3 regions of the Sphaerisporangium sp. NPDC049003 genome follow, and region 1 is predicted to be linked to each of the others. Evidence: riboswitches for the same ligand, from Rfam matches in the RefSeq annotation. Region 1 holds a riboswitch; each other region holds the start of a gene.
What was found. A riboswitch is a leader RNA that binds a small molecule or an ion and turns the genes downstream of it on or off. The one in region 1 is predicted to bind cobalamin.
Positions count from the first base shown of each region.

Region 2: linked by a shared signal. The riboswitch ahead of ACGFIV_RS07385 (ribonucleoside-diphosphate reductase subunit alpha) and the one ahead of ACGFIV_RS04655 (ABC transporter substrate-binding protein) in region 1 are both predicted to bind cobalamin.
Region 3: linked by a shared signal. The riboswitch ahead of cobN (cobaltochelatase subunit CobN) and the one ahead of ACGFIV_RS04655 (ABC transporter substrate-binding protein) in region 1 are both predicted to bind cobalamin.

Region 1 covers NZ_JBICTU010000003.1:270,067-277,063, forward strand. Annotated here, with positions in the region: gene ACGFIV_RS04635 (cytochrome P450) at 1-1,124, opposite strand, end outside; partial or broken gene ACGFIV_RS04640 (phytanoyl-CoA dioxygenase family protein) at 1,512-2,057, shown strand; gene ACGFIV_RS04645 (hypothetical protein) at 2,140-2,655, shown strand; gene ACGFIV_RS04650 (cytochrome P450) at 2,658-3,872, shown strand; adenosylcobalamin (AdoCbl) riboswitch at 3,974-4,113, shown strand; gene ACGFIV_RS04655 (ABC transporter substrate-binding protein) at 4,158-5,111, shown strand; gene ACGFIV_RS04660 (FecCD family ABC transporter permease) at 5,243-6,286, shown strand; gene ACGFIV_RS04665 (ABC transporter ATP-binding protein) at 6,283-6,997, shown strand, end outside.
Region 2 covers NZ_JBICTU010000005.1:183,146-190,142, forward strand. Annotated here, with positions in the region: gene ACGFIV_RS07375 (tripartite tricarboxylate transporter substrate-binding protein) at 1-388, shown strand, start outside; gene ACGFIV_RS07380 (RNA ligase family protein) at 411-1,634, shown strand; cobalamin riboswitch at 1,802-2,002, shown strand; gene ACGFIV_RS07385 (ribonucleoside-diphosphate reductase subunit alpha) at 2,119-4,389, shown strand; gene ACGFIV_RS07390 (ribonucleotide-diphosphate reductase subunit beta) at 4,389-5,384, shown strand; gene ACGFIV_RS07395 (mechanosensitive ion channel domain-containing protein) at 5,448-6,566, shown strand; gene ACGFIV_RS07400 (hypothetical protein) at 6,587-6,997, opposite strand, start outside.
Region 3 covers NZ_JBICTU010000006.1:241,382-248,378, forward strand. Annotated here, with positions in the region: gene cobG (precorrin-3B synthase) at 1-1,199, opposite strand, end outside; cobalamin riboswitch at 1,218-1,415, shown strand; gene cobN (cobaltochelatase subunit CobN) at 1,449-5,102, shown strand; gene ACGFIV_RS09130 (nucleotidyltransferase domain-containing protein) at 5,191-5,802, shown strand; gene ACGFIV_RS09135 (MFS transporter) at 5,803-6,997, opposite strand, start outside.

The DNA of each region.
Region 1 (6,997 bases):
TCGAACTCCAGCGGCCGGTCCCAGAACTCCTCAAGCCGGTGCGTGGCGTACGGGCTGATCAGCACCATCGAGCCGGCCCTGACGCGCACGCCGCCGACGATCTCGTCCCGCACGGCCATGCGGGGGAACAGCCAGCCCGCCGGGTGCAGGCGCATCACTTCCTGGAGGACCATCTTGGTGTAGCGCAGCTCCGGCACGTGCGAGGGCAGCACGGGGCCCGTGCCGACCACGCGGTCGATCTCGGCGTACAGCCTGGCGGCGACCTCCGGGTGGGCGTCCAGCTCCGGCCACAGCCACGTCAGCGTGGTCGCCGTCGTCTCCGACGCCGCCGCGTACACGCTGACCAGGTCGTCGCGGATCTGCCGGTCGTCCCGTTCCTCCCCGCCGGGGCCGCGCGCGCGGCACAGCGCGGAGACGACGTCGAGGCCCTCGCCGGTCCCCGGCCGCTCCTTGGCCTGCCGGATCACCGGGAACACCACGTCGTCGACGGCGCCGACCGCGTCCATGAAGGCCCGGTCGCCCGGCATGCGGAGCGAGTACGGCATGAAAGGCATGAGCAGCCGGAACGTGACCGCCGCGTCGGCCGTGTGGTAGGCGGACATCAGCCGCTCGCTGTCCCGCCGGGAGATCCTGTCCCCGAACAGGACCCTGACGGTGCTCTGGTTGACGATGGCGGCCATCTCGTGCGCGGCGTCGACCGGGCTCCCCGACCGGGCGTGCTCCTCCAGCTCGGCGACCCGCTCGTCGACCGTCTTGGCGACCACGCCGGCCAGCGAGGCGATGTACTTGGCCGTGAACAGCGCCTGGAGGATCTTCCTGCTGGACTCCCAGGAGGGGCCGTCGCCGAGGATGCCGGCTCCGAGCAGGCGGTTCAACGGCCGCCAGAACATGCCCTGGCGGGTGTAGTTGGTCCAGTTGCCGCGCAGCACGTGCTGGACGTGGTCCGGGTGGGTCACCAGATACGGCCGGAACAGGCCGAGCTTCAGCCGTACGACCTCTCCGCCGGCCCGCATCCCGATCTCCGCGAGGCCGTTGACGGGATCTCGCGCGATCTTCGGCATCACCCGGGAGAGGGGGCCCCGTCTGGTCCGCCGGGCCTGCCCGGCGCCGATATCGACCGGCATCTCCACGATCTCCAACCTTGAGCCACCCGGAAGCACGCGGCGTGGCGGGACGCCCTTCGTTGGGGGCGCCGATCTGGAAACGCCGCGTGTCACAAGGGCCGCAAACGAGACAAGCGGCTACTGTCATGGCAAATGCCACGTGGTGAATGATCTACCACGATAATCTGACCAGGAGCAAGATTTTCGGTCAGACAAATCACCGGGACCCGGCTCAATGATCAGTTTCGGACACGGGTCCGCGCCGATGACAGGGGGCTGTGCGGCGGCGATGCCGGGCCGGGCCGACGACTTAAGTGGTCTTGGTCGCAAGAGGTTCCGGCCGCCAGGGGGCGACCTACCGCTACCAAGCGCTTGCTTTAGGGGTGGGGTTGGTTCGAAACTGGGGCAATGGCCACCAATGCTCCGGTCCGCGACGTGACCGATCATGAGGTCGAATCCTTCAAGGGGAACGGCTGGGTACGGCTGCCGCGGCTCGTCGATCCCGCCCTGGTGGACGGGCTGCGCGAGCGGGCGCTCGGTCACCTGCGCGCCCGCTCGCGCGAGCGCGCCACCCTGGTCGACCAGGCGTTCGGCCAGTCCAGGGACGTCGCCGAGTCCGACGAGGCCTTCCACGACCTGGCCTTCGACGCCGCGATGGGCCGGTGCGCCACCCGGCTGCTGCACGGCGTCAGGGGCGTGCGCGTCCAGGTGACGAACCTGCTGATCAAGGAACCTGGCGACGGCGGGCACGGCGCGACCGAGTTCCACCAGGACTTCCCCTGGATGCCGATGGACCGCTCGGCGATGCTGACCGTCTGGCTGGCGCTCGCCGACGTCCCCGCCGAGATGGGCAGCCTGCGGTTCTACAACGGCTCCCACCGGCACGGCGTCCTCGGACGGAGCTTCACCCGCGACGGCGACGACCAGCTCACCCAGCACCCGTGGCTCAAAGCGCTGGAGCTGTCGCCTCCCCTGGACCTGCGGGCCGGCGACGCGACCGTCCACCACGTTCAAGTGCGCATCCGACCACCAGGGCATGACGCCGGGCTGCGAGCGGGTCTTCCGGGCCGTCGCGCGGGCGCACCTGGAGACCGGGGCGCCGATCACCACCCACTCCCACAGCGCCTCGCGGGGCGGGCTGGAGCAGCAGCGGCTCCTGGCCTCCGAGGGCGTGGACCTGACGCGGGTCGTCATCGGCCACGCCGGCGACTCCACCGACCCCGCCTATCTCGAAGAGCTGGTCGCCGAGGGCAGCTTCCTCGGCATGGACCGGTTCGGCATCGAGACGATCAGCTCGTTCGAGGACCGGGTCGCCATCGTGGCGGAGATGTGCGCGCGCGGCCACGCCGGCCGCATGGTGCTGTCCCACGACTCCTACTGCTTCAACGACCGGTTCGACCCCCGGGTCGTACGGGAGCGCCACCCGAACTACCACCTGCTGCACATCTCCCGCGACGTCCTTCCCGAGCTGCGCAAGCGCGGCGTGACCGATGACCAGATCCACCAGATGCTCGTCGAGAACCCCCGCAGGATCCTCACCCCGAGGTCGTGATCATGCAGAACACCTCACCGGCCACCGCCACCGACTTCGACGTCACCTCCGACTGGCACGTCGCCGCGCCGTACGACTTCCTGCGCAGGCTCAGGCACGAACGGCCGGTGTTCCACAGCGAGCACCTGGACGCGTACGTCCTGACCCGCCACGAGGACGTGCGCGCGGCGTACGGGGACGCGCGGCGGTTCTCCTCCGAGGGGTCGCTCACGATCTCGCGGAGCCTCGCCGGCGAGACCAGGAAGGTGCTCGGCGACCACGGGTCCTTCCTGTCCAGCTTCGTGGCCAACGTCGACCCGCCCACGCACACGCGGCTGCGCCGTTCGGTGTCCCGGGCCTTCACCCCGCGCGCTGTCACCGCGATGGAGGAGCGGTTCCGGCGGCTCAACGAGGACCTCCTCGACCGGGTGGCGCCGCAGGGCGGGGGCGACTTCGTCGCGGAGCTCGGGCACGTGCCGTCGGCCAAGCTCAGCGCCCGGTTCATCGGCGTGCCCGAGGAGGACGAGGAGTTCGTCAAGGAGCACGTCAAGGACTGGTTCATGCTGTTCCTGTCGCCGCAGCCGCCCGACCGGCAGCTCGTGCTGGCGCGCAGCTTCCTCGAATACCTGGACTACGTCGACAAGCTGGTGGCCTCCCGCGCCGCCGAGCCGCGTGACGACTTCACCTCGCTGATGACCGGGCTCATCGGAACCGAGCTGTCCCACAGGGAGGTCGTCGAGCTGATCTCCACGATCCTGCTGGGCGGCAACGACACCGTGCCCAACCAGCTCGGCAACAGCGTGCTGAGGCTCCTGCGTGAGGACGCCTGGCCCCTGGCCCCCGAGCTGGTCCAGAACGCGGTCGAGGAGTGCATGCGCATCGACGGCTCCAGCCTCGGCTCCTTCCGGTACGCCCTCACCGACATCGAGCTGCACGGCGTGACCATCCCGGAGGGCTCGCTGGTGCCGCTCTCCACCGACTCGGCCGCGCACGACGAGACCGTCTTCCCCGCGCCGGAGGAGTTCGACCTCGGGCGAGGGAACTCCGACGCGCACATGACGTTCGGGTACGGCATCCACTTCTGCGTCGGGGCCGCGCTGGCGCGCCTCCAGCTCCGTACGGCCCTTGAGGTGCTGGGCCGCCGGCTGCCCGGCCTGCGGCTGGTGCCCGGCCAGCCGCTCGCGTACCGCAAGTCCATCGTCGGGCGGGGCCTGCCGTCGCTTCTGGTCGAATGGTGATCACCCCACGCGCTGCGTTCTGAGGCGCAGCTCGCCTGAGCCGCCGGTCTGGAGTGGTGAGGCTTTCCACCCGTCGTATCCCGTTGCGGCATTGGTTGATACCGTTCGTCTGACGCGCAGCGTGCAGCGAAGTCCGGTGTGAGTCCGGCGCTGTCCCGCAACTGTGAGACCCCTCGGGTCGAGCCAGGTCGCCTGCATGCCGCGCCGACGTCGTCAACCCTCGTGGAAAAGGGTGATCCGTCAGCACACGGGTCTCTCGATTTCCCGGCAACAGGAGGAACTCTCGTGAGGCCCGTACGCACGGCCTTGGCGGGCGCGTTGCTGGGTGCGCTGACACTGGCCGCATGCGGCCAGTCCACCGGCACCGAAAGCACCGCCACCGCCACCGCCACCCCCGCTCCCGCCGCCTCGCAGGATGGCGGCTTCCCCGTCACCGTCCAGGCGGGCAACGGCTCCGTCACCATCGGGCACAAGCCCGCCCAGATCATCTCGCTCTCGCCGAGCGCCACGGAGAGCCTGTTCGCGATCGGCGCGGGACCGCAGGTCATCGCCGTCGACGACCAGTCGACCTACCCCGCCGAGGCCCCGAAGTCGGACCTGTCCGGCTTCAAGCCCAACGCCGAGGCGATCATCGCCAAGAAGCCCGACCTGGTCGTGCTCGCCAACGACACGGGCGGCATCGTGGCCGCGCTGACCAAGGTCGGCATCCCGGTCCTGCTCGAACCGGCCGCCACCAAGCTCGACGAGACCTACGACGAGATCGCCGACCTCGGAGCCGCCACCGGCAACAAGGCCAAGGCCGACGAGCTCGCCGCGGGCATGAAGCGGCAGATCGACGAGATCGTCGCCGCGGCGCCCAAGGACAAGAAGCTCACTTACTTCCACGAGCTGGACAACACGCCGTACTCGGTGACGTCCAGCACGTTCATCGGCCAGATCTACGGGCTCTTCGGGCTCGCCAACATCGCGGACACGGCCCCCGAGGCCGCCGGGGGGTACCCCAAGCTCTCCAGCGAGTTCGTCGCCAAGGCCGACCCCGACCTGATCTTCCTGGCCGACACCAAGTGCTGCGGCCAGTCCAGGGAGGCCCTCGCCAAACGGCCGGGGTGGGGAGGCCTGTCGGCGATCGCGAAGGACCGCGTGATCACGCTCGACGACGACATCGCCTCACGCTGGGGCCCGCGCGTGGTCGACTTCGTCAAGATCGTTGACGAGGCGGTCACGAAGGCCGCCGCCTGAGACCCGATGGGACACCTGGAACGACACGCCCCGTGAACCGGCACGACCCTGGAACGACGCGCCCTGAGAAGCGGCGCGGCGCCGGTACGACGCGCCCTGTGAATCGGCGCGACGCCGGTAGGTCGCGCCCCGTGAGGCGGCGCGACGCCGGTACGACGCGCGCGGCGAGGCTGCGGCCGGCGGCGCTGGCCGCGGCCCTCGCCGTGCTCGTGATCTGCGTGATCGCGGGCCTGATGATCGGCGCGGCCGGCGTCTCGCTCAAGGGCATCGTGCTCGAACTGCTCGACCGGGTGCCGTTCGTCTCGGTGGACTCCGGGCTGTCGCCGGTCGAGCGGGGGCTGGTCTTCCAGCTCAGGTTGCCCCGCGTGGTGCTGGCGGCGGTGGTCGGCGGCCTGCTGGCCATCGCGGGCGCCGGGTACCAGGGCGTGTTCCGCAACCCGCTCGCCGATCCCTACCTTCTCGGCGCCGCCGCCGGTGCGGGCTTCACCGCGACCCTGATGATCGTGCTGATCCAGGTCGACGGGCTGGTGCCGCTCGCCGCCTTCGGCGGGGCGATCGGCGGCGTGCTGCTGGCGTACGCGCTCGGCAACACGGCGGGCCGGGGCGGCGGCACGGCCACCCTGGTGCTCGCCGGGGTGGCGGTGGCCTCCTTCCTGTCCGCGTTGCAGGCCTTCGTGCAGCAGCTCCGCGTCGAGCAGTTGCAGCGCATCTACTCGTGGATCCTCGGGGGCATCGGCGGCGACTGGGCGCAGGTGTGGCTCGTCGCCCCCTACGCCCTGGTGTCGACGGTCGTCCTGCTCGCCCACGGCCGGCTGCTGGACGTGCTGTCGGTCGGCGACGACGAGGCGGTCAGCCTCGGGGTCAACGCGGGGCGCGTCCGGCTCGTCGTCCTGTGCGCGGCGTCGCTGGCCACCGCGTCCGCGGTCGCGGTGAGCGGGCTCATCGGGTTCGTCGGCATCGTGGTGCCGCACGTCGTGCGGCGGCTGGCGGGCGGGTCGTACCGGGTGGTCCTCCCGCTGTCGCTTCTGGCGGGGGCGTCGTTCCTGGTGCTGGCCGACCTGGTCGCCCGTACGGTGCTCGCCCCCGCCGAGCTGCCGATCGGCGTGGTCACCGCGTTCATCGGCGCGCCCTTCTTCGTCGGGGTACTGCGCGCGACACGGTCGGTGGACGCGTGAGCGCCATCGAGGTGCGGGACCTCTCGGTCGCGCTGGACGGGCGGCCGGTCCTGTCCGAGATCGGCCTGTCGGTGGGCGGCGGCGAGTGGCTGGCGGTCATCGGGCCGAACGGCGCGGGCAAGTCCACCCTGCTCCGGGCCATGATGGGCCTGCTTGAGGCGCGCGGCGAGGTCCTGGTCGACGGCGTGCCCGCGCGCGACCTCAAGCCGAGGCAGCGGGCCCGGCTGATGGCGTACGCGCCGCAGAGTCCCATGCTTCCGGCGGGGCTGACCGTCTTCGAGTACGCCCTGCTCGGGCGCACGCCGTACATCTCCTACCTCGGCAGGGACACCCACGACGACCGGGACGTCACCCGCTCGGTCCTGGAGCGCCTGGACCTGTCGGCGTTCGCGACGCGGCCCCTCGGGCACCTGTCCGGCGGGGAACGGCAGCGGGTGGTGCTCGCCCGCGCGCTCGTCCAGCGGGCTCCCGTGCTGCTGCTCGACGAGCCGACGACCGCGCTCGACCTCGGCCACCAGCAGCAGGTGCTGGAGCTGGTCGACCGCCTGCGCCTCGCCGACGGGCTCACGGTGGTGACCACCATCCACGACCTCAGCCTGGCCGGGCAGTACGCCGACTCGATGCTCCTGATCGCGGACGGGCGCCACGTCGCCTCGGGGCCGGTCAAGGAGGTGCTCACCGAGCCGCTGCTCGCCCGGCACTTCGGCGCCC
Region 2 (6,997 bases), on a different contig from region 1:
CGCGCTCTCGGGCGGGGGCGTGGTGGCGGCGCTCGGCAGCCATGCCGGGGTGCGCGAGCGCGTACGGGCCGGAGAGCTGCACGCGCTGGCGGTCTCCTCGCCCGACCGCATCCAGGGTCTGGACGCCCCGACGCTGCTGGAGTGCGACGTACACCTGTCCTGCGCCAACTGGCGCGGCCTGCTCGGTGCCGGTGACCTCGCCGACGACGACCGGGCCGCCCTCATCGGCCTGTGCCACGACATCGCGGACTCGGCGCGCTGGAGGGCGCTGTGCGCGCGGAACGGCTGGACCCCGCTGTACCTGGAGGGCGAGGAGTTCCGGCAGTGGCTGCGCGTGGAGTCCGCCCGGCTGAGCCGGGCACTCGGCGAGCTGGGCCTGCGCGCCTGAGCGGCCACGGCCGCCGGGGAGAGTGTCGAGGCCGTTCGCCGACGCCGACGCCGACGCCGACGCCGTCTCGGTCACCGGCACCAACCGCGTGGCAGCGTCGCGACCGCGTGCGTCGAGCCGAAAACCCTTGTCGTCGATGATCGGTCTGGCTCTACTCTGGCCGGGCGGTGAGGTCTTCGATACGGAAGGGTTGGTCATGGACGTCGAGTGGTCGGTCTACCCGAAGATGGCGCGGCGTGCGGGCCCTGTCCCGCACACCGGCGGCCCGTGGGTGGCCACCGAGAAGATCCACGGCGCGCATCTGGCGGTGGTGTGCGACGGCACATCGGTATGGCCTGCCAAGCGGCGGGTCCTGCTGTCGGAGGCGGAGCTCGACTCCTTCTTCGGGCTGTCGCGGATCTGGCCGGATCTGGCGGTCACGGCCGCCGAGATGGCCCGGTTCCTGCGTGGCCTGGAGGGGTTCGATGGCAACCTGGTGCTCTATGGGGAGTTGGCCGGCGGTCACTATCCGCATCCTGAGGTGACGGCGGTGCCCGGCGTCCAACCAGTGCAGACAGGCGTGTGGTACTGCCCTGATCTGGTATGGATCCTGTTTGACGCGGCCTTCGAGACCGAAGAGGGCGTCGTCTGGCTCGCCGATGACACCCTGCGCCAGGCGGCCGCTCGGGCGGGAGCGCGTTGCGTGCCGCGCCTCGCCGAAGGGGCGCTGTCCACGCTCGGCGAACTACCGCCGGCCTTTTCCAGCCGGCTCCCCGCACTGCTCGGGTTGCCCGCCTTGGCGGACAACCTCGCCGAGGGGCTGGTGCTCAGACCGGCCGGGCGCTGGAAGGCGAGCACGCGGGCCATCCCGCGTCCATTGGTCAAACGCAAGCATCCGCGCTTCGCTGAGGACTCCCGCTATCAGGGTGCCCGGCCGTATGTGCCGCCGGTCGAGGGAGCGGCAGGTGTCCCGGGATGGCTTGTCGCCGAGGCGGTCGAGCGGCTCACCCCGGCGCGTGCGGCAGCGGTGCTGAGCAAGCTCGGACCCGCCACCGCGATCGAACCACTGGCCGAGGAGATCCTCACCGACCTCCTCGACGACCTGGAGGAGGACCTCGGGGGCCTGGAACCCGGACAGCGCACCGCGCTGCGAGGCGCGCTCGCCACAGGCGTCGCGGCACTGGCTCGCATCGATCACGACCACCGTGCCGGGGGTCCCCCGGTCGCGGGGGATGGCGCGGCTGCCGGGGGACGCACAGGGCGATGATCCCGCCGCCCGGCGACGCCGCTCCGGCCGCAACCCCTCTCCCCCTCCAGAGCGCCCTCGATTTCGTGTCACGGTTCGTTGAGGAGGTAATCCATGGTGCGAGTGGCAGTAAGTAACGGCCCCTGACACAACCTGTAGGGGTTGTTGTGGCGGCGCCCACTACATGTAGGATCCTGATCGTTGCTGGTTCGCTCTGCGGAGCGAGGTAAGAGGGAACCCGGTGCGATTCCGGGGCTGCCCCGCAGCGGTGAGCGGGAACGACCGCCGTCACATGAGCACTGGGCAGCGGAAGGCCTGGGAAGCGACGGCCACTAGGCGTGAGAAGACGCCCGCGAGTCCGAAGACCTGCCGGTGACATGTCGTCCAGGCCTCGAGGGAGGGCCGCGGACGGGGTATCCGGCCTGCCCGCTCGGCGCGACGCCTGCCGGTCGTGCTCCGACGCGTGCCCTCCTTGCGGGGATTCGAGCGCAACGAGGGAGAGCACGTGACCGTGACACGCGATTTGCCACTGCCGTACCAGACCGGGGACAGGCGCCTTGCCATCGAGGAGGCCGCCGCCCGGGTCGTCACCGATCCCGCCAACTCCCGGATCGCCGCCGGGCTGCTGGCCGAGGAGATCGCGGACGAGGCGGCGGCGCACGGCGTGCGGACGTTCTCGGAGTCGATCGCCGCCACGCACGCGGCGGGGCTGATCCAGGATGAGCTGGCCGAGTTCGTGCGGGCCAACGCGGACGTGCTGGACGAGCTGGTCGACCCCGAGGGCGACGCGCGTTTCGAGTACTTCGGGCTGCGCACCGTCTACGACCGCTACCTGCTGCGCCACCCCGTCACGCGCGGCGTGCTGGAGGCGCCTCAGCACTTCTTCCTGCGCGTGGCCTGCGGGCTCGCCGGCACGGTGGCCGAGGCCGCGGAGCTCTACCGGCTGATCTCCACGCTGTCGTACCTGCCCAGTTCGCCGACATTGTTCAACTCCGGGGCGCGGCGCCCGCAACTGTCGTCGTGCTTCCTTCTCGACTCGCCCCGCGACGAGCTGGAGGCCATCTACGAGCGGTACGGCCAGATCGCGCGCCTGTCGAAGTACGCCGGGGGGATCGGGGTCTCCTGGACCCGCGTCCGGTCGCGCGGCTCGCTCATCCGGGGGACCAACGGTCACTCCAACGGCATCGTGCCCTGGCTGCGCACGCTCGACTCCAGCGTCGCGGCGGTGAACCAGGGCGGGCGGCGCAAGGGCGCGGCCTGCGTCTACCTCGAACCGTGGCACGCCGACGTCGAGGAGTTCCTGGAGCTGCGCGACAACACCGGCGAGGACGCCCGCCGCACCCACAACCTCAACCTGGCGAACTGGATCCCCGACGAGTTCATGCGCCGCGTCGAGGACGACGGCGTCTGGTCGCTGTTCGACCCCAAGGCCGTCCCCGAGCTGGTCGACCTGTGGGGCGAGGAGTTCGACGCCAGGTACCGCGAGGCGGAGGAGGCCGGGCTCTACGTCCGCCAGCTCCCCGCGAGGACCCTGTACGGCCGCATGATGCGCACCCTCGCGCAGACGGGCAACGGCTGGATGACGTTCAAGGACGCCGCCAACCGGGCCTCCAACCAGACGGCCAGGCCCGGGAACGTCATCCACCTGTCCAACCTGTGCACCGAGATCCTTGAGGTGACCAGCGACGCCGAGACGGCCGTGTGCAACCTCGGCTCGGTCAACCTCGCCGCGCACCTGGTGGACGGCGGGGTCGACTGGGCCCGGCTGCGCTCCACGGTGGCGACGGCCGTCCGCTTCCTCGACCGGTCCATCGACCGGGGCTTCTACCCCACACCCGAGGCGGAGGCCGCCAACCTGCGCTGGCGGCCGATCGGCCTCGGCGTGATGGGCCTCGCCGACGTCTTCTTCTCGCTGCGGCTTCCCTTCGACTCGCCGGAGGCGCTCGCGCTGTCCACGCGGATCGCCGAGGAGATGGCGCTCGCCGCCTACTGGGCGTCCGCGAGCCTCGCCGAGGCGCACGGGGCGCATCCGTCGTACGCCGACACGCGCGCGGCCGGGGGAGTCCTGCACCTCGACCACTTCCCGGCGGCGAACCCGGTACACCCCGCCGAGTGGGCGGAGCTGCGCGAGCGCGTCGCGGTCACCGGGCTGCGCAACTCGCTGCTCCTGGCCGTCGCCCCCACGGCGACCATCGCCTCGATCGCCGGATGCTACGAGTGCGTCGAGCCGCAGGTGTCCAACGTCTTCAAGCGCGAGACGCTCTCGGGTGAGTTCCTGCAGGTCAACCGCTACCTGGTCCGCGATCTGCAGGAGCGCGGGCTGTGGACGCCGCAGGTCAGGGACGCGGTCAAGCGCGCCGACGGGTCCGTGGGCGAGATCGCCTCGGTTCCCGAGGACCTCAAGGCCCTGTACCGCACCGCCTGGGAGCTGCCGCAGAAGGCGCTGATCGACCTGGCCGCCGCGCGGCAGCCGTACATCGACCAGTCGCAGTCCCTCAACCTCTTCATGGCCACCCCGACCATCGGCAAGCTGTCGTCGATGTACGCCTATGCGTGGCGGTCCGGGCTGAAGACCACGTACTACCTGCGCTCGCGTCCGGCGACGCGCATAGCGCAGACCACCGTGGCCGCCGAGTCCACGGCAGGCTCCCCGTCGGCGTCCCCGTCGCCGTCCGCGCGCGGCGCGGACTCCGTCCAGACGTTCGAGGTCGTGCCCGACCTCGCGGCCGTCGCGTGTTCCCTCGAAAACCCCGAGATCTGTGAGGCCTGCCAGTGATGCTGCTCGACCCCGGAATGGACCTGACGCTGCGGCCGATGCGGTACCCCGAGTTCTACGAGCGGTACAGGGCCGCGATCCGCAACACCTGGACGGTCGAGGAGGTGGACCTCCAGTCCGACCTCGCCGACCTCGCGAAGATGAGCCCGGGGGAGCGGCACCTGATCAACCGCCTGGTGGCGTTCTTCGCGACCGGCGACTCGATCGTGGCCAACAACCTGGTGCTGAACCTGTACCAGCACGTCAACGCCCCCGAGGCGCGGCTGTACCTCTCACGGCAGCTCTTCGAGGAGGCCGTGCACGTGCAGTTCTACCTCACGCTGCTGGACACCTACCTCCCCGACCACGACGAGCGGGCCAAGGCGTTCGCGGCGATCGAGCACATCCCGTCGATCAGGGACAAGGCGGAGTTCTGCTTCCGGTGGATCGACTCGATCAACGGGCTCAGCCGCCTCGCGACCCGGCAGGACCGCGGGGCCTTCCTGCTCAACCTGATCTGCTTCGCCGCCTGCATCGAGGGCCTGTTCTTCTACGGCGCCTTCGCCTACGTGTACTGGCTGCGCTCGCGCGGCCTGCTGGGCGGGCTGGCGACCGGGACGAACTGGGTGTTCCGCGACGAGTCCATGCACATGGAGTTCGCCTTCTCGGTGGTGGACACCGTGCGGGCGGAGGAGCCGGATCTCTTCGACGACGAGCTGGGCGCCCAGGTGACCCGGATGATCGAGGAGGCGGTCGCCGCCGAGCTGGCGTTCGCCCGTGACCTGTGCGGCGAGGGCCTCGCCGGCATGAGCGCGGACCAGATGCGCGAGTACCTCCAGTACGTCGCCGACCGGCGCCTGGTGCGGCTCGGGCTGCCCATCCGGTACGGCACGGCCAACCCGTTCGCCTTCATGGAGCTCCAGGACGTGCAGGAGCTGGCGAACTTCTTCGAGCGCAGGGTGTCCGCCTACCAGGTGGCGGTGGAGGGCACGGTGAGCTTCGACGAGGTGTTCTGAGCCAATCTGATTTCCCCCAACCGATGGCACACGGTAGGAAAGACGACGAAGGAGGCGCCGTCCGTGTCATCAGCAGTCAATTGGGTTGTCCTTGTGCTCGTCGTGGTGGCGGCCATCGTGGCGGTGGAGCTGCTCAGGCGGCTGCTCAGATCCCGTCGCGTCAACGGCCGCTTCTCGCTGGCGGGCCCGATCGTCGAGCGGTGCACGTGGCCGGGGTTCGCCACGGCGGGCCTGGTCGCGTTCAACACCGGATTCGCGCCGGGCATGACCGGCGAGGACGCCTCCTACGCGGTGGAGCAGGGCGTCACCGTGCTGCTGATCGCGACCGTGGCCTGGCTGGTCATCCAGGCCGCGTACGCGGTGACGGACGTGGTGCTGGCGCGGCTCGGGACGATCGAGGGCGACGGCAACCGCAGGGCGCGCCGCATCCGCACGCAGATCACCCTCGTACGGCGGGTGGCCGCCGCCGTCATGATCGTGGTGGCCGCGGGGGCGATGCTGTTCAGCTTCCCGTCCGTGCGGGCTCTCGGCGCCGGGCTGCTGGCCTCGGCCGGGATCGCCGGCGTGGTGGCGGGCATCGCCGCGCAGTCCACGCTGAGCAACCTCATCGCCGGGTTGCAGCTCGCCTTCAGCGACGCCATCCGGCTGGACGACGCCGTGGTGGTCGGCGGCGAGTGGGGCCGGATCGAGGAGCTGACGCTGACCTACGTCGTCGTGCGGCTCTGGGACGAGCGCCGGCTCATCCTGCCGGTCTCGCACTTCACCACCACCCCCTTCGAGAACTGGACCCGCTACGAGAGCCGCGTCGTCGGGCACGTGATGCTGTACGTCGACTGGTCGGTGCCCGTCGAGGAGATCAGGGCGGAGCTGTACCGGCGGCTGCGCGAGCATCCGCTGTGGGACCAGAAGGACTGGACCCTCCAGGTGACCGGCATCCAGCCCAACGGCGTGGTGGAGCTGCGGGCGCTGATGAGCGCCTCCGACGCGCCGAGCGTGTGGGATCTGAAGTGCGACATGCGCGAGCACCTGATCGCCTACATCCGGGAGAACCACCCCGAGGCGCTGCCGCGTCTGCGCGTGGAGGACCTCCCGGGCGAACGGCCCGCCCGCTCCCGCGCGGAGAAGACCGCCGGTCCCCGCCTGGAGAACCTCACCGGACGCGCGGCGGGCCCTGGGGTCTGAGGTGGGCGCCGGTCGGCCGCTCAGTTGTTCGACGGCCTGAGCACGCGGGTGCCGCCCGCGATCAGCGCCGTGGCGAGGATCCAGCCCGACGCGATGAGGATGTTCGCCAGCCACTGCGTCCATCCCACGGGTTCCCAGGCGCCCCGCTGCTCGAAGACGCTCACCGGGACCAGCAGGTCGAGCGTGTAGGGGAAGGGGTGGAAGATCCGCCGCTCGTCCAGCCCCACCTGGGCGGGGGGATGGGTGGCGAAGACGGCCGTCCCGACGGTGAGCAGGAGGCCGAACCACACCCCGGCCAGCCAGGGGCGGTGCCCGTACCCGACGACCAGGTCGAGCAGGTAGCCCGCGAGCCGTCCCGGGAAGCGCATCGTGGAGCGCCGGGCCCGCTGCTTGGCGAGCAGGACCCCGCGCGCGTCCTGGTCGTGGCCGAT
Region 3 (6,997 bases), on a different contig from region 1:
ATGTGCGCGATCGACGCGGCGTCCGCCTGGACATCGGAGAGTGACTTCGCGCAGCCGGGTCGTCCGGTGCAGGCCGTGACCCCGGTCCACGGGGAGGCGGGATCGGTGACCAGGCCGGTGGCCGCGAGCCTGGACAGCCATGACTCCGCGTCCGCTCCGCTGACGCCGGGCACGACGGCGCCACGCCATGGCGTCAGCCGGATCTCGCCGTCGCCCGCCTGCGCCGCCGTCGCCAGTGCTCGCGCCTGGGCGCCGGTCAGCCGGCCGAGCGGCGGCATGACGACGAGCGCGACCCGGGGGACGGCCCTCTCCCCGGGCCCGGGTACGGCCCCCCGCGCGGGCCGGTGTACCAGGCCGAGCGGCGGCGATGACGGCACGTCCGGGGAGACCACCGGCACGGGGTCGTGCTCCCCGGACCCGGTGGGGCCGTCGGCGTGGGCGGGCGTCCCGACGCGGGCGGAGCCGCCGAGGTGGGTGGCGATCCTCGCCGGGCCGTCGTCGAGTTCGGCCATGCGCCAGGCCGTCGAGTTCTGGGCGGTTCGTTCGGCGAGGAAGGCCTCGGCCGCCGCCATCATCGCGGATACCGCCTGTGTCGGGGCGAGGCGTACTCCGTGGTCCTCTCCCGCCAGGAGGAGCGCCCCCTCGACCGGCTCTCCGCCGGCCGGCGCGGGGATCGGGACGAAGGTGAGGTCGGCCTTGAGGGCGGGCAGGTCGCCTCTGCCGTCGTCCAGGGCGAACAGGAACCGGCCGGGCAGTCCCGCGAGGGCCGGGCGGGAGCACAGCGCCTCGTCCAGTTCGCGTACGAGCGGTGCCACCTCGATCAGGCCGCGACCGTCGAGCCCGGCCATGGGGGAGGCCAGGATGTTCCGCACACGTTCATGGGTCGCGGAGGGGAGCAGCCCCGCGGCGGCCATCCTCGCGGCGAACGCGGTCTCCCCCTCGGCGTTCAGCCCTCGTACCTGCACGTTGGCACGGGAGGTCAGCTCGACCACCCCGGAGCCGAGGGACGTGGCGGCGGCGCCCAGCTCGCGCAACTGGGCGGCGGTGAGGACGCCACCCGGCACCCGGATACGGGCGACGGCACCGTCCGCGGCCGGATGCGTCTGCAACGCACCGGGACAGGCGTCCACCCGCGACCTGTCCGGGGGTTTCCGGACGTGGAATCGCGACGAGGACTCCGGAAAGTCGACGACAGACACGTTGAGGATGTTAACCCGACTTCTCGCAATAAGTCGGACTCCGTGATCTGATAGGGGAGCGACGGCACAAGGAGGAAGCCGGTGTGAATCCGGCGCGGTCCCGCCACTGTCACCGGGGAGCGAACCCCATCCAAGGCCACGGCCCGGCAACGGGCGGGAAGGCCGGGGTGAGCGTCGATCCGGAAGCCAGGAGACTCCAGGCCGTGTGGACCCACGACCCGGGGCGCGGACCCCGAGTGAGGATGTGCCGTGCGCCATCTCCCCGTACTTCTGCTGTCGACCTCCGACACCGACCTGCTGAGCGCACGCGCGAGCGGCGCCCCGTACCGCCTGGACAACCCGGCGCGGCTCGCCGTCGAGGACCTCTCCCCGCTGCTCGACGACGTGGAGCTGGTCGTCGTCCGCCTGCTCGGCGGGCGGCGGGTATGGGAGGAGGGGCTGGACATGCTGCTGGCGGGGCCCCGCCCCGTCATCGTGCTCGGAGGCGAGCAGGCTCCCGACGCCGAGTTGATGGAGCTGTCCACCGTCCCCGGTGGAGTGTGCGCCGAGGCGCACGCCTATCTGGCGCACGGTGGCCCGGCCAACCTGGCCGAGCTGTACAGGTTCGTGTCCGACACCGTGCTGCTCACCGGGCACGGCTTCGCGGCCCCCGCGCCCACGCCAAGCTGGGGCGTCCTTGAGAGGACCGACGGCGCCGAAGGTGAGGGGCGGCCGGTCGTGGGGGTTCTGTACTACCGGGCTCATCATGTCGCGGGGAACACCGGGTTCGTCGAGGCGTTGTGCGGCGCGATCGAGGACGCCGGAGGCCGGGCGCTGCCCGTGTACTGCGCGTCGTTGCGCACCGCGGAGCCCGGCCTGATGGAGGTTCTCGGCGGCGTGGACGCGCTGGTCGTCACCGTGCTGGCGGCGGGCGGCACCCGTCCGGCCACCGCCTCGGCGGGCGGCGACGACGAGGCCTGGGACGTGGGGGCGCTCGCCCGGCTCGACGTTCCGATCATCCAGGGCCTGTGCCTGACGGGAGACCGGGAGACCTGGGCGGCGAGCGACGACGGGCTGTCCCCGCTGGACGCCGCCTCGCAGGTGGCCATCCCGGAGTTCGACGGGCGGATCATCACCGTGCCGTTCTCCTTCAAGGAGGTCGACGAGGAGGGCCTGACCGTCTACGTGGCGGACCCCGAGCGCGCGGCCCGGGTCGCCGGCATCGCCGTACGGCACGCCGCGCTGCGGCACGTGCCCCCGGGGGACAGGCGGATCGCGGTCATGCTGTCGGCCTACCCCACCAAGCACGCGCGGATCGGCAACGCCGTGGGCCTGGACACACCCGCCAGCGTGGTCCGCCTGCTGGCCGCCATGCGCGCGAGCGGGTACGACATCGGGCCCGAGGGCGAGGGCGGCCTGCCGGGCGTGGACGGGCAGGACGGCGACGCGCTCGTCCACGCGCTCATCGCCGCGGGCGGCCAGGACCAGGACTGGCTCACCGAGGAGCAGCTCTCCGGCAACCCCGTGCGCGTCTCCGCCGCGCGTTACCGGGCCTGGTACGCCACGCTTCCCGAGGACCTCCGCGCGGGGATGGAGCGGCACTGGGGACCGCCGCCCGGCGAGCTGTTCGTCGACCGTTCGCGCGACCCCGAGGGGGAGATCGTGCTGGCGGCCCTGCGCGCCGGCAACGTCGTGGTGATGGTCCAGCCGCCGCGTGGGTTCGGCGAGAACCCCATCGCGATCTACCACGACCCCGACCTGCCGCCCAGCCACCACTACCTGGCCGCCTACCGCTGGCTCCAGGACGGGTTCGGCGCGCACGCGGTGGTACACGTCGGCAAGCACGGCAACCTGGAGTGGCTGCCGGGCAAGTCCGCCGGGATGTCCGCCTCCTGCGGGCCGGACGCCGCGCTCGGCGACCTGCCGCTGATCTACCCGTTCCTCGTGAACGACCCCGGCGAGGGGACCCAGGCCAAGCGCCGCGCCCACGCCACCCTGGTCGACCACCTGGTGCCGCCCATGGCCCGCGCCGACACCTACGGCGACATGGCGCGTCTGGAGCAGCTCCTCGACGAGCACGCCTCCATCGCCGCGATGGACCCCGCCAAGCTCCCCGCGATCCGCGCCCAGATCTGGACCCTCATCCAGGCCGCCCGGCTCGACCACGATCTCGGGCTGGACGACAGGCCGCACGACGCGGAGTTCGACGACTTCCTGCTGCACGTCGACGGCTGGCTGTGCGAGGTCAAGGACGTGCAGATCCGCGACGGCCTGCACGTGCTGGGTCAGGCGCCCGTGGGCCGGGCCCGCGAGGACCTCGTGCTGGCGATGCTGCGCGCCCGGCAGATGTGGGCCGGGGCCGAGGCGCTACCCGGGCTGCGCGAGGCCCTCGGCCTGGCGGAGGACGGCAGCGCCGCGCGGGCCGACACCGACCGGGCCGAGACGGTCGCGGCGGCGCTCGTCCACGGCATGGAGGAGCGCGGCTGGGATCCCGGCGCGGTGGAGGAGGTCTGCGCGGCCGTACCGCCGGTGGCCGGGGAGGCGGCGGGGGTGGCCGTACCGCCGATGGCCGGGCGGATCCTGCGCTTCGCGGCCACCGAGATCGTTCCGCGGCTGGCGAGGACCAGCGACGAGATCGGCGCCGTGCTGCACGCGCTCGACGGAGGGTACGTGCCGGCGGGGCCGAGCGGGTCGCCGCTGCGCGGGCTGATCAACGTGCTGCCCACCGGCCGGAACTTCTACTCGGTCGACCCCAAGGCCGTGCCGAGCCGCCTTGCCTGGGAGACGGGGCAGGCCATGGCCGACTCGCTGCTCGCACGCTACCGCGCCGACACCGGCGACTGGCCGCGCTCGGTGGGCCTGTCGATCTGGGGGACCAGCGCCATGCGCACCTCCGGTGACGACGTGGCCGAGGTGCTCGCGCTCCTCGGCGTACGACCGGTGTGGGACGAGGCGTCCCGCCGGGTCACCGGCCTCGCGCCGATCCCCCACGAGGAGCTGGGCCGCCCCCGCGTGGACGTCACCGTCAGGATCAGCGGCTTCTTCCGCGACGCGTTCCCCCACGTCGTCGTGATGCTGGACGACGCGGTGCGGCTGGTCGCCGGGCTGGAGGAGCCGGAGGAGGTCAACTTCGTACGGGCGCACGTGGTGGCCGACCGCGCGGAACACGGCGACGAGCGCCGGGCCACCACCCGCGTCTTCGGGTCGAGGCCGGGCGCCTACGGGGCGGGGCTGCTGCCGCTGATCGACAGCCGCAACTGGCGCGACGACGCCGACCTCGCCGAGGTGTACGCGGTGTGGGGCGGCTTCGCCTACGGCAGGGACATGGACGGCACGCCCGCGAGAAAGGACATGGAGACCGCCTACCGGCGCATCGCCGTGGCCGCCAAGAACGTCGACACCCGCGAGCACGACATCGCCGACTCCGACGACTACTTCCAGTACCACGGCGGCATGATCGCCACCGTGCGCGCCCTGACCGGCAAGGCGCCCGCCGCCTACATCGGCGACAGCACCCGTCCGGACGCGGTGCGCACCCGGACGCTCTCGGAGGAGACGGCGCGGATCTTCCGCGCCCGGGTCGTCAACCCGCGCTGGGTGGCGGCGATGCGGCGGCACGGGTACAAGGGGGCGTTCGAGCTGGCGGCGACCGTCGACTACCTGTTCGGGTACGACGCGACCACCGGCGTGGTGGCCGACTGGATGTACGACAGGCTCGCCGCCACCTACGTCCTGGATCCGGAGAACCAGCGGTTCCTCGCCGAGTCCAACCCGTGGGCCCTGCACGGCATGGCGGAACGCCTGCTGGAGGCGGCCGGGCGCGGCATGTGGGAGCACCCGGACCCCGAGATCCTCAACGACCTTCAGGAGGTCTACCTCAAGGTCGAGGGCGACATCGAAGGCGGCGCGGACGAATCCGCCTGAACGTGGACCGCGCCTTCGCCCGGGATCGACGGCGGCCGATTCTCAAAGATCCATACAAGGATGGTGATCAAGCGCGAAGATGGCGGGCATGATCCGCCGGGAGACGCCGTGGGGAACCTGGGATCCCGCGCCGCTTTCTGACGTCGCCGCGCTCTTGTCGATCCTGCCGGGCCCCTGGTGGATCGCGGGCGGCTACGCCATCGAGCTGGCGCTGGGCCGTTCGTTCCGGGAGCACGGGGACATCGACATCCTGCTGCTCCGTTGTGATCAGCTCGCCGTGCAGCGGGCGCTGCCGCACTGGGAGTGGTGGGCCGCGGATCCCCCGGGGGTCCTGCGACGCTGGGCGCCGGGCGAGATCCTGCCCGAGACCGTCGACGACATCTGGTGCCGCCCCGGGCCTGAGAAGCCGTGGCGCATCCAGGTGATGCTCGACGAGTCCGACGGCGACGAGTGGGTCTCGCGGCGCGACAGCCGGGTGCGGCGCCCCATCGGCGAGCTGGGCCTGGTCTCGCCGGAAGGCATCCCGTACCTGGCGCCCGAGGTCCAGCTGTTCTACAAGGCCAAGCGCCCCCGCGCCAAGGACGAGCAGGACTTCACCGAGACGCTGCCCGCGCTCGACGGCTCCCAGCGCCGCTGGCTGGCACGCGCCATCGCGGAGGTGTACGGCGAGCATCCGTGGACGGACCGTCTGTGCGGCTGATCACCGCGCGGCCGGGTCGAAGCGCCAGGCCAGCAGCACGAGCACGCCGGCGCCCCCGGTGAGCGCGGCCGAGACGGCGATCACGCTGAGCCAGCCGCCGGTCTGCCACTGGTGGGTGGCGATCGCCCCGAACGCCGAGCTGCCGAGGTAGTAGACCAGCAGGTAGAGCCCGGACGCCTGCCCGACCCCGACGCCGACCCGGTGGGCCCGGCCCGCCACCCACCCGCTCGCCAGCGAGTGGGTGCCGAGGAACGCGAAGGTCAGCACGCCGAGCCCGGCGACGACCACCGCGAGCTGGGCCGGGATGGTCAGCAGGACCCCGGCGAGCAGGAGGCCGACGCCGATCAGCGCGGCGGGTCCGCGCCCGAGCCGGGCCGCGACCCGTCCCGCGGCGTGCGGCGCGAACAGGCCCACGGGGTAGGCGAGGAACACCAGCACCGCCGCGCTGCCCAGCAGGTAGGGCGCGACCTCCAGGCGGAACGCCATCGCGTTGTACAGGCCGACGAACGCGCCCATGATCGCCGCTCCCACCAGGCACAGCATGACGAGGGCCGGATCCCGCAGGGTGAGCCAGGTGGTGCGCAAGATGCTCATCGGCCGGGGGCTCGACCGTACGAAGCGCCGCGACGGCGGGACCAGGGCCCACAGCCCGGCGGTCGCGGCCGCGGTCAGCAGCCCGACGGCCAGCGCGGCGCCCTGCCAGCCCCACAGGGCGTCGAACGGCCCGGGGAGCAGCCGGCCCGCGGCCCCGCCCACCGCCGTGCCCGTGATGTACGCGGCGTTGGCGCGCAGGTGCGCCCCGCTGTGGATCTCCTCGCCGAGGTAGGCCATCGCCACGGCGGGCAGCCCGGCCAGCGCGACGCCTTCGAGGCCCCGGATGACCAGCAGGCCGTGCCAGGTGGGCGCGAAGGCGGCGGCGATCCCGAGCGCCGCCGACCCCGCCAGGGAGATCCGCATGATGGCCACGCGCCCGACGACGTCCGAGATCGGCCCGACGAACAGCAGCGTGCCCGCCATGGTGATCGTGGTCAGGGACAGCACCGCCGACGACGACGACGCCGACACCTGGAAGTGCCTGGCGACGCTCGGGAGCAGCGGCTGGACGTAGTACAGGGCCATGAAGTTCGCGAACCCGCCCAGCATCAGCCCGTACATGATCCGCCGGTAGGCGCGCTCGCCCGGCCGGTACCCGTCG